3 regions of the Cetobacterium sp. genome follow, and region 2 is predicted to be linked to each of the others. Evidence: riboswitches for the same ligand, from Rfam matches in the RefSeq annotation. Region 2 holds a riboswitch; each other region holds the start of a gene.
What was found. A riboswitch is a leader RNA that binds a small molecule or an ion and turns the genes downstream of it on or off. The one in region 2 is predicted to bind cobalamin.

Region 1 (4,034 bases), on a different contig from region 2:
ATCTTATAGTAGTTGAGTAAATATTGTAAATAGAATCATACCTACAAAAGATGTCATAAACATTATTCTATAACATTTTTTAATATCGTCACATTGAAACTCTTTTAATTTATCTCCTATTGTAGGCTTTTCAAAATATTTTCCAAAATATTTTGTTTTACCACCAAATTGAACTCCTATGGCTCCTGCAAAAACTGCTTCCGAATGACCAGAGTTTGGACTCGAATGATTTTTTCTGTCTCTAAAAAACACCTTTAACGGTCTTTTTATCCCCATTCCCAATATAAAAGTCGCAATTGGAATTATTAACAAACCAGATAATCTTGCTGGAATAAAATTAAAAAAATCATCCACCTTTGCTGAAACCATCCCAAAGTCTATATATCTATCATTTTTATATCCAACCATTGAATCGAGGGTATTCACTGCCTTATATCCCATTGCCAATGGCAATGCCAATGAAATTCCTCCAATTGTCATTAAACTTCCTAAAAACGCATAAAACATAGGAGCTATCACCCCATCAACACTATTTTCAGCTATTGTTTCCATTGTACTTCTCACAACTTGTATCTCATCCATTTCACCCGTATCCCTACTAACTAGATATGAGAGCTCTTTTTGAGCCTTTTTTAAATCTCCGCTTTTTAGAATTTTATATACTTTAATCCCTTCTGCCCCTAAACTCTTTGTTGCTAGAGTTGTATACAAAAAGAAAATTTCTAAAAACTGGGATGCCTTAGCTATATGGTATGAAAGTATTCCTGTTGTAAGTATAACTGTAAAAGTTAATAACCCGCCATAAACTCTTTTATTTTTCAATGAGTAGATTCTATTTTCAATAAAAGTTATATATTTTCCAATAAACCTAACTGGGTGTGGAAACCAATAGGGATCACTTAAAACTAAATCAAGTAGATACGCTATCCAAATCTTTAAAATGAAGTTCATTAGTTCTCCTCCAAAATCTTATAAATAGCTTTCATATCTATATTTTCTCTAAATATTCTTTCTAATTTATCCAACTCTTGGAGTCTATATTCATCAAAAGTTATTGCACTGTTTCTCTTTTCCAACCCTTTTTTCTTTCTTATATTATTTAAAATAAAATCGGTAAACTCTCTATTATCAAAAATACCATGCAGATATGTTCCAAAAATATTATCTTTTACTGTTGCTATTAATCTATTATCTGAGGTTATTGATTTTTCTTTCCCAGTCGTTACTCCCTGATGAATTTCATATCCCTTAACTTCAATATTTCCCAACCCCTTTAATAGCCCCATCTCTCCTTTTAATAATCCTGTATACTGCGTCGTCACTTTTTCTTTTTCCATTGTAGTTTCTATATCTAAAAGTCCCAATCCCGGTAGTTCTTTTATATCTCCCTCCACTCCATAGGGATCCAATACTTTTTCTCCTAAAATTTGAAATCCGCCACATATACCAATAATAGGAGTTCCCTTTCGAGAAATTTTTATAATCTCTTGTGCAATTCCTTTTTCTTTTATATCTTTTAAATCATCTATTGTATTTTTAGATCCAGGTATGACTATCAAGTCCTCATCTCCCAACTCATGAAATGACGTCACATAATTAACATCTACATCCTTATTTGCTAGTAAAGCATCAATATCTGTAAAGTTAGATATATGTTTAAGTTTTATAACTGAAACTTTTATATCTCCTTTTTTTGATTTAATCCTACTAAACTTTTCTGTTACTCCATCCTCGTCCTCTATGTCTAGCTCAAAGTATGGCATGACTCCTAAAATTGGAACCCCTGTCAGTTCCTCTATCTTTTCCAGTCCCGGCTTTAATATATCAACATTTCCTCTAAACTTGTTTATGATTACACCTTTTACTCTAGCTTTTTCCTCTGGTTCCATCAAAGATATAGTTCCGTATATCGACGCAAAGACGCCCCCTCTATCTATATCTGCAACTAAAATAACAGGAGCATTCACCATTTCAGCTAAACCCATATTCACTATATCATCCTGTTTTATATTTAACTCTACCGGGCTTCCAGCTCCTTCTATAACACATATTTGATTCTTAATCTTAATTGTATTATAGGCTTCAATTATATCTTTTTTTAATATCGATTTGTAATTTCCGTACTCAAGGCCTCCCATATTGCCGATAGATTTTCCATTGACAATAACTTGAATTCTCCTATCACCTGTAGGCTTTAATAAAATTGGATTCATAGTATAATGAGCTTCTTTTTCACACGCCATTGCTTGAAGTGCCTGTGCACGCCCCATCTCGTGTCCTTCTTTTGTTATATACGAATTCAATGCCATATTTTGAGATTTAAAAGGTGAAACAGTATATCCATCTTTAAAAAATGCTCTACATAACCCTGTAACTGTTATACTCTTCCCTGCACCTGAAGATGTCCCAACAACCATTATGTTCTTATGTTTCATTATATCATTTCTCCTAACTTATGAAGTTTATCGGAAATATAAAAATTGCGAAAATGAATAGAATATTGCTAATTAGAATTGAAATTGACAGTTCTAAATACAAATCTGTTCACCGCAGATTTTATATTTTCTTTTATATTCATGGCAGATATCCTGACTCAGATTCATCCTACTCTTAGGCCTTCCCATAAAAACTACAGTGGCTTAGTCTAATTTCGTCCTCCTTACAGTGGCGGGACCGTGCGAGATTTTCACTCAACTTTCCTTTTAATCAAATTATTGAACCATAAACAATATACATATTTATCATAATTATACATAATGATTATGTACAAGTCAATCTTTTTTAACGGTTTATGTTTAAAAACTAAACTATAATCGCTTAATATTTTATATAAATAAATCTATAGAAATAAATTTTAATAATAAAAAAGAAACTTTAATTTTTATTTGTAGATTAAATGTAACATATTAATTTTTTATAAGGGAGTGGTTAAGTATGAACGATGTTAAAACAAGTAAACAACCTCTTATCGTAGAGGATAGGATTATCAATGTACCTCCGTTGTTTGCAGAACTTTTCGCTTTAAATCCTAAAAATTTTAAAAAATGGCTAGTTGGAGCAAAAAATTCAAGCAAATCTTACGAAGATCTCAAGGTAAAAGATATCTTAAATACAAAAGTTAATGCTACTGTAGATGACGAAGCATTTCTTTTAGACATAACATTTGGGAATACGACACATAAACTATATCTAAAAAAACCTCAAGCTAATAAAGGATTAGATTTTATACTTACAGAAGGCGATAAATTCAAAATAGAAACTAATTTACACCTTACTGCAATAGGTGATAATAAATGTAATATTCACCTTGAAACAACACTGTTGGAAAGTAAGTATCGTTTTCACCCAATAGTGTCATTCGAATTGAAACACTTCTTCAAAAAAAGTTTAACAAACTTTATTGAGGAGTGTGAAAAAAGCTACAGCACTTTTGAAAGTGAGGAAAAAACTATAGAAGCCGAAGTTCTGAGTTTCTATCAAAACAATATAACTGCTTTTAATTCCTTGATTGAGCCACTAAAAAATGATTTAGGAGAAGATTCCTATTTGGAAATCCAAAAAAAATTAAAAACTTTGGGTATGGATACATCTGATAAAGTTACTAAAATTTTTACAAACTTAGCAGGAGTTATTCCCTCAGAAGATTTATCATTGATCAACGATAGAATTATTCAGTTTATCAAAGAGCATATATTTGTTTTAAAAGGTATTACTAAAAAAAGTAATTCAGAAAATTTAAAAGATATTAGCACTATCACCAAATTACAACTAGACAATATAAACTTTATCGTACCGCAAATATTAAAAGATATAGATTCTAGCAAAATTGTCGAAATTGAAAATCAATTGAGTGATTTATTAGCTACTATTGTTAAAGATATTGAAGATATTATAGATGAGATTAAGAATAAAGTTCCACCACAACATTTTAAAGATTTGGAACTTGGATTTATAAATATTCTTAAAACTGATTTAGATTCTGCTCAATCATTACTTGATAAAATAACTTCTGGAAATGCGACTCTTACAGCTAA
Region 2 (4,034 bases):
TATATCCCCATCTGCTCTATCATTAAGATTTATTATTTCAGTAAATCTATTGACACCAGAAATACCTTTTTGATATATATCAACAAGTCCAACCATTCTCATAATTCTAAGCCTAAAACGATCAACTAGAAGTAAAAAAGATAAAATAATTCCCATAGTGACCCCATCTTTTATATATAGGTAACCTCCAGCAAGAATGATAATAAGTTGGGTTATATTTGAGTAAAAAGTTACCCCTGAAACAATTAAACTAGAGGGAGTCATATTTTTCTTTTCACTTTCTAAAAGTGTATCATTTTTTTCAAAAAATCTTTTTTGTGCGTAGTCTTCTAAATTGTTGTCCTTTAAAAAAAAGATAGTTCGTAAAATGTCGTGAAGATTGGCAGATAATAAGCCTGAATTCTTTCTAACATTTCTGTGACCTAGTTTCATTTTTTTATTTTCTCTATAAACAAATATTAGTGTTAGAGGCAGAGGAAAAAGAGTAATTAGTGAAAGTTTTAAATCAAAGTCCATCATTATAATAATAGATGCGATAATAGTTATAACAGAAAATATAAAATCCTCTAGTCCTCTATGGCAAAGGGTTGATACGCTATCTAAGTCATTGATAACTCTAGATATTAAATCTCCACTTTGATTTTTTTTAAAAAATTCACTCGGTTGATTTAAAAGTTTTTTTAGTAAATCGTTTCTCATATTTTGTTTTATCTTACTACCCATTAATTTCCCATTTGCTTGAGAGTTTACCGCAAAAATCAGACGCAAAATATAAAGGATAATCAATACGATAGAAAATTTAAGTAATAGATTAATATTTTTAGAGGGAAGGGCATCATCTATTAAATTTTTTATTAAAAGTGGAGAGTATACGTCGATAGCGGTCATAGCTAATCTTACACTTAAAAATAGAATTAGAAGTTTACTTTCTTTTTTTAAATAGTAAATAAGAGTTCCAAAAGATGTTTTTTTCATAAAAATTTCTCCTTAATATACATTTATTTCTAAATCAATAGTAACTTTTTTTTTATATAAAAGTCAATACTTCTAGATATAAATAATATAAATAATAGATGATTATGTTATAAATTTTAGATAATTTGATTGAAATTTGTACTATAAAATGTTAAGATTAGTTAGATAAAAATGTAATGGTTCGATTTGATTAAAAGGGAATTGAGTGGAAATCTCAAACGGTCCCGCCACTGTATAGAGGATGAAAACAGTATTACCACTGAGGATAAAAACCTTGGGAAGGGCTGTGAGTAGGATGAATCTAAGTCAGGAGACCTGCCATTATTTAATTCTGCGAGGACAGAGAAGGTAAAATTTTTACACTTCTCTTTTAGTATTTACAAAAGGGAGGTTTTTTTTATTGGTGAAGAATTTTTTATTTAAAATAATATAGAATAAGATAAAATAGGGAGATTGGAGATGAATTTTTACAAAAATATGCAAAAAGGCGCCATTGTAGCAGCGCATTTTGGAACAACGCATGAGGACACAAAAGAAAAAACAATAGATATAATAAATAAAAAGTTAGAAGAAGAGTTTAAGCAACTTGATTTTTTTCAAATTTATACCTCAAGAATCATAAATAGAATACTTTCGAAAAGTGGCAAAGAGAAGTTAGATACAACTCAAATTTTGGAGAGATTGATAGAGCAAGGGTATCAACATGTAATTATTCAACCTACATATATAATAAATGGTACAGAAATGGAAGCTTTAAAAAGAGAGGTGGAGAAGTTTTCTGACAAATTTGAAGATATTAGAGTTGGAACTCCATTGTTGACGGAAATGGAAGATTATTTTAATCTGATTGATGTTATAGAAAAAGAGATAGGCCCTTTAAAAGAGGATGAAGGTGTAGTTATGATAGGACATGGGACAGAACATCCGGCATTATCAGCATATCCTATGTTAGCTTATATAGTTAGAGATTTAGAAAAACCTATATATATCGGAACAATTGCAGGTTATCCGGGAATAGAGAATATTGTGAGAGAATTAAAGAGAGACAATAAGAAAAAAGTGACTTTGATGCCTCTTATGTTTGTAGCTGGAGATCACGCCAAAAACGATATAGCTAAAGAATGGAAAGAGGATTTAGAAAAGAGTGGATTTGAGGTAGAGATAAATTTGAAGGGGTTAGGAGAGATTGAATCCATTCAAAATATTTTCATAGAAAAAGCAAAAGTTTTAGAAAATTGCCAACCAGAAGATATACTGATAAAAAAAGCTGAGTATGCTAGAGGAAGAAAAGCTTCTCATTAATTTTGGAAAGGAGAAAGTATGAAAAAGCTATTACTACTACTCTTATTGATAACTTCTTTAAGTTTTTCTAAAGAAGATATAAGAGCGGTTTCGACATCACAGTTTACAACAGAAATTTTATTGGCTATAGGAGTGGAAAAGCAACTCTTAGGAACAGCTTTTTTAGATGATGAAATACTTCCAGAATTGAAAGAGAAGTATGATAAGATACCAGTTTTATCAAAAGGAGCCCCAACGAAAGAGCAATTTTATGCTTTAAATCCCAACTTCTTAACAGGCTGGAAATCGATAGCGACACCTAAAAACTTGGGAACAATAGATGAATTAAGAGGGAATGGTGTAGAAGTAGTTTTTACAAAATCTCAAGATAGCTCTAAAATTGAAGATGTATATGATGATATATTGATGTTTGGAGATATTTTTGATTTAAAAGAGAGTGCTAAAAGTGTTGTCGAAAATATGAGAAAAGATATTGCTAAAGTCAAAGAAAATAAAAAAAATGGAAAAAAAATAAAAGTGTTCGCATACGATAGCCAAGAATCGGCACCATTTGTGGTTGGAGGAAGTGGAATTGGGAATACTATAATTGAGATTGCTGGTGGGAAAAATATTTTTGAAGATACAAATTTTTCTTTTGGTGTTGGAACATGGGAAAAAGTATTAGATGAAAATCCGGAAGTTATTTTAGTTATAGATTACGGAAATACCCCCTATGAAGAAAAAGTAAAATATTTAAAAAATAGTTCTCCAATCTCTCAATTAGAAGCTGTAAAAAGGGAGAAATTTTTACGAGTTCCTTTGAGCTACATATCACCGGGAGTAAAAATTAGTAAAGGAATTGAAATGATTTCGAATGGTCTGAGAGAGGAGAAAAAGTGAAAATAAAAGATAGAAATATAGTTATAATATCTTTCACTTCGATTATAATTTTGGGAACAATTGCAGTTACAATAGGAAGTGTCTCTTTGTCTTCAGTTCATGTTTGGAAAATATTAATAAATAAACTATTCAATAATAATTTTTTCACTGTTGATTGGAAAAAGTCAACTGAGATGATTGTTTGGAATCTGCGAGTTCCAAGGGTTATTTTAGCTTTACTAGGAGGAGCAGGGTTATCACTAGTTGGAATTTTAATGCAGGCGTTGACTAAAAATTCGTTAGCTAGCCCTTATATTTTAGGAATATCTTCAGGAGCTAGTACGGGTGCGGTTATTTCAATAGTATTGGGAAATTTTTGGGGAGTATCTTTTTCTCCTGGTATTGGAGCTTTTATCTTTGGAACTTTTACAGCATTTTTGGTATTCTATTTAGCTGGAAATGGCGGTTATTCAAGTACTAAACTTGTTTTAATAGGCGTGGCTGTATCCTCTTTATTTTCTGGAGTTACAACATTTTTAGTAACCACAGCTAAAAATGAGTCACAACTGAGAGGAGCTATGTTTTGGATTTCGGGAAGTTTAGCAGGAGCCAGATGGGAGAACTTGATGACGCTATTTTTGGTTCTATTGATGTCGACAATTTTAGTCATAATTAGGTATAGAGAGTTAAATATTTTAATTGCCGGTGACGAATTAGCTGAAACTTTGGGTGTGGATGTAAGGAGATTGAGGTTTTTTATAGTAGTTATATCCACTTTTCTAACTGGGTTTATAGTTTCTGCAACAGGTGTAATTGGTTTTGTAGGATTAGTAATTCCTCATATATCTAGAGGATTAGTTGGGAGTAATCACAAAAGATTGATTCCATGTGCAATAGTT
Region 3 (4,034 bases), on a different contig from region 2:
CGCAGAAAGTTTCTTTTCATCAAACTTTACAACTAACTTTTCAGTTGCCAAATTAACATTAGCCTCAATTACTCCCTCTAATTTTCTTGTTGCTTTTTCAACATGACCCGCACAAGAAGAACAAGTCATCCCTTCTATTTTAAATGTATTTTCCTTCATAACTATCAGTCTCCTATTTCATAACTTTATTTAAAACATCTATAACTTCAGCTATTTTTTCATCAACATCAACTTTATCAAAAGCTGTTTTAACACACTTTTCCATATGCTGCTTTAAAATTAATTTATTAGCTTTTCTTAATAGTGCCTCTGCCGCTAAAATTTGATTCACTACATCCATACAATATCTGCCTTCATCAATCATTTTTAATGTCGCATCAATCTGACCCCGGCAAGTTTTTAACATCAGTACGGCTTTTTCTTTCTCCGTTTTCATAATTTTCACCTCAAATTCTATTTTACAAATGAATGATATCATCTTTTTTTTTTTATGTCAACCCCCCCTATAGGGGTTGGGATATTTTTTATTTTAATATCTATTTTAAATCTATATTCGTTGAAAATACAACATTTCTTTCTTAATTAATCTATAAACTTATAAAGGAAAATTATATATAAATCGTAATAAATTATTTAAAAGCATTGTGGAGGTAAAACTTGGCTGAGATAGGTGATATTTTATTATTTTATTTAATTGGGTATATTCTCATTAAAAAAAATAATCTTCTTAAAATAAAGTTAAAAATAATGAAACAAGATTATATAGCTTTTGGAATTTTCCCAATTTTTATATATGCAAAATATAAACGAGATTCAGCTTTAGAAAATCTAATTTTAAGAATGATTATTATAGTATTTTATGGTGTGCTTATAGCCACTTCTTTAAAATTTATTATTATGAGAAGTCGCCCTTATCAAGAATGGAATAATTTTGGATTCTATTCAATTAAAGGAGTTTTTCAAAAAAAAATCCCATTTTCAGATGGATATATGTCCTTTCCTTCAGGTCATACAATGGTAGCTTCATGTGGATATTTTTTTCTAGCATTTACAAGTAAAAAAAAAGTTTTAAAAATGTTCTGGATCATTTTACCAATATTGGTTGCACTTTCAAGAATTTATCTATCTTTTCATTGGACAAGTGATGTTTTTGCAAGCTTAGGAATTGGAATTTTTTTAGCAAATAGGTATCAAAAATATCTAAAAATATAACAAAACTTTTGCTTTCATAGTTTCCTATAGAATTCTAAAGTTTTTTTGGCAAAAAAGAACAAAATAAAATGTTTCACTCTTTTCCAAGCTTTTTCCGTATTTATACGATAAAAAAAGTAGTAGAAAAATCTTTTGATTTTTCTACTACTTTTTTTATTTTTGAAACTTCTATGGAGGTAGTTCACAGTTCTAAAAGAAATAACTAGACAATAACTTCCAATAAATCCCAATTTTCTTCACTTCTTTTAAAATATCTGATAACCCAATCATTCTCTAACTTTAGCTTTAATTTTTCAATATACTCACTCGCATCCTCTGGCGTAGGAAAAAATTGTCTTGAATCTATAAAGTCATAATTTTCATTATTAATAACTTGTATCCCCTTAAAAATTTCAACTTTATACTGTCTCTTTAGTTCTTGCTTCTTTACGTAATTCATAAAACCTCCGATTTAAATTTTATAAAATAGTCAAATAAAAATAAAACAGCCTTGTTCCAATTACAAGGCTGTATGATAAATCATTTAAAGACTTTATATTTTTAAACTATATACTTTGACAAAAAATACTATTTCATATCATTATATCGTATATTTGTAAAAAAGTACAGTTTTATTATTTTTGAAATTTATATATTACGTAAACTAAATCTAATTACTTTACAGTTCTCCTATTTTTTACAATATTCAGATATTTTATAACTCCTTATTTTTTGCATATTCCGCTTTTTTATCTATAATATCTATACCTTTATGTTTTTCAAGAAACTTTGCATTTCCAACAAACATATCCTGAATTTCAGAAATTTCTCCAAGAGGAACAAGCTTAACCTTAACTTTAAATCCTGCTTTTTCTAAATTTTCCTTCCATTCTCCTGCAATATCATTTTTAGCATGATCTCCTGCAACAAACATCATTGGCATTAAAATAATCTCTTTTTTATTATCTCTTTTAAGTTGTTTCACTACATTTTCAAAGGTTGGATACCCTTCAATTGTACCGACGTAAACTGGTTTTTCCATATCTTTAGCCATGTAATCAAACATTGCATAAGCAGATGTCGCTGAATTATATGTTCCATGCCCTACCAAAACAACTGCTTCTTTTTTATTTAAAGTTCCTACTGTTTTCAATATAGCATTAATCGTATCTTCATAGTGATGAGGATCACTTAACAGTGCATCCCCAACTCTTAAATTATTGAAATCTTTTGCATAAAGTTGAGCCTCTTTTCTTATTGAATCCATTTCTACACCATCAATTACATTTGTTGGCTGTATAATTACATTCTTATACCCTTGTTTTTTTAAAGATGCTAAAACCTCGCTTGGATTATATTTTTTTATTCCTTCATTAGCCGCAACTCTTTTAGTTACAATTCTAGATGTGTATGCTTCGAATACATCCGCTTTTCCGTCAAAGGCTTTTATAGCTTTTTGGTTGATTGCATCAATAGTTTTAGCTCTAGTATCCGAATGCGTTGTTCCAAAGTGCGTCATAATCACTGCACTTTTTCCTCCTGTATAAAAGTCCGCATCTTCAAATGCTTCCTCCCCATGTGCTAGTGTCAATGCAGTAGACAAACAAAATAGTGATAATAATAATTTTTTCATAGAAATATCCTCCCAAATATAATTTTAATTTGGAAGAAGAGTAACCTCTTCTCCGTCCTCGCAGAAATTGTAGTGGCAGGTCTCCTGACTCAGATTCATCCTACTTGTATCCCTTCCCAAATAAATATATTCAGTGGTTTTAATACTTTCGTCCTCTTTACAGTGGCGGGACCGCTTAAGCTTCTCACTTAATTCCCTTTTAATCTTTAGAACCATTACAAAGGTATATTATCACTAACGTGTATTTTTTTCAACCATTCTATAAAAAAAGAATACTTTTTACTTTTTTTATATATTATATTGATATCAATATTTATCATTTTTATAGAAATAAACAATATAAACTCTTGATAAAATTACTCCAACCAAAGCTGCGAAAAATCTATAACCACTATTTTGAGATAAATAATAAAATCCTCCCAAAAGAATTAAAATTCTTACTATTGAAGTTATAAAAATAAACAGTGACGGATTTTTAAACTTCTTGCTTTTATTAATTTCGCAATTCAAACTATAGAAAAATAAAAATCCCAAAAGAATTCCACCTATAAATGCTATAATCATAATGTTACCCTCCTCTTACAACTTCATATATTAATTACTATGATTTTATTATTATTTACCATCAAAAAATCTTTTTCCTTGCTCTATTTTATTTCTTCTATGACTTCTAATAAAAACTTCTTACATTGGTCATTTTTTATTGTGTAGTAAACCTCCTGAAGAGCTGGTGAAGGAAATTCTGTCAAAAGTATATTTATAGCCATCCTATCTCTATAGATATCTGACCTATCCAAACTTCTTTCAACTTTTTTCAGACTTTCTTCATCTCCTTCTAAAAGATTGTCTATAATTGTATTAGCGTTTTTAATTAAAATTTCTAAATTTGTAAGTCGATCTCTTCTATTTCTAACTTTATTTTTTTCATAAAATGTTTTTCCTTTATTTAATTCCGTTAAAAGACCGAACAGATTAAGCTCTGGATTTTTTTCTAAAATATTTAATATTTTTCCATATATTATATTACTTTCTTTGTCTTCAGGACTTTGATTTTTTAAGTTTTTTATGTATTTTTCTGAAATTTTAATTAATATATCGTTCATAAAAGTTTCCTCCATAATATTTTTCTTAGACTCATAGTATAACATATTGTACAAAACATTTAAATAACTTATACATAATATTGCAATTATATGATATTTTATCAAAA

Region 1: linked by a shared signal. The riboswitch ahead of ACWI69_RS01085 (cobyric acid synthase) and the one ahead of ACWI69_RS02605 (sirohydrochlorin cobaltochelatase) in region 2 are both predicted to bind cobalamin.
Region 3: linked by a shared signal. The riboswitch ahead of ACWI69_RS00890 (sirohydrochlorin cobaltochelatase) and the one ahead of ACWI69_RS02605 (sirohydrochlorin cobaltochelatase) in region 2 are both predicted to bind cobalamin.

The regions. Positions count from the first base shown of each region.
Region 1 is NZ_CDRRQU010000003.1:12,203-16,236, forward strand. Features, by position in the region: gene cbiB (adenosylcobinamide-phosphate synthase CbiB) at 4-951, opposite strand; gene ACWI69_RS01085 (cobyric acid synthase) at 951-2,435, opposite strand; cobalamin riboswitch at 2,562-2,739, opposite strand; gene ACWI69_RS01090 (hypothetical protein) at 2,935-4,034, shown strand, end outside.
Region 2 is NZ_CDRRQU010000006.1:27,528-31,561, reverse strand. Features, by position in the region: gene ACWI69_RS02610 (ABC transporter ATP-binding protein) at 1-975, opposite strand, end outside; cobalamin riboswitch at 1,136-1,312, shown strand; gene ACWI69_RS02605 (sirohydrochlorin cobaltochelatase) at 1,435-2,277, shown strand; gene ACWI69_RS02600 (ABC transporter substrate-binding protein) at 2,296-3,156, shown strand; gene ACWI69_RS02595 (FecCD family ABC transporter permease) at 3,153-4,034, shown strand, end outside.
Region 3 is NZ_CDRRQU010000002.1:72,098-76,131, reverse strand. Features, by position in the region: gene ACWI69_RS00910 (heavy metal translocating P-type ATPase) at 1-159, opposite strand, end outside; gene ACWI69_RS00905 (metal-sensing transcriptional repressor) at 173-436, opposite strand; gene ACWI69_RS00900 (phosphatase PAP2 family protein) at 658-1,212, shown strand; gene ACWI69_RS00895 (hypothetical protein) at 1,415-1,651, opposite strand; gene ACWI69_RS00890 (sirohydrochlorin cobaltochelatase) at 1,907-2,824, opposite strand; cobalamin riboswitch at 2,882-3,056, opposite strand; gene ACWI69_RS00885 (N-ATPase subunit AtpR) at 3,131-3,388, opposite strand; gene ACWI69_RS00880 (hypothetical protein) at 3,472-3,927, opposite strand.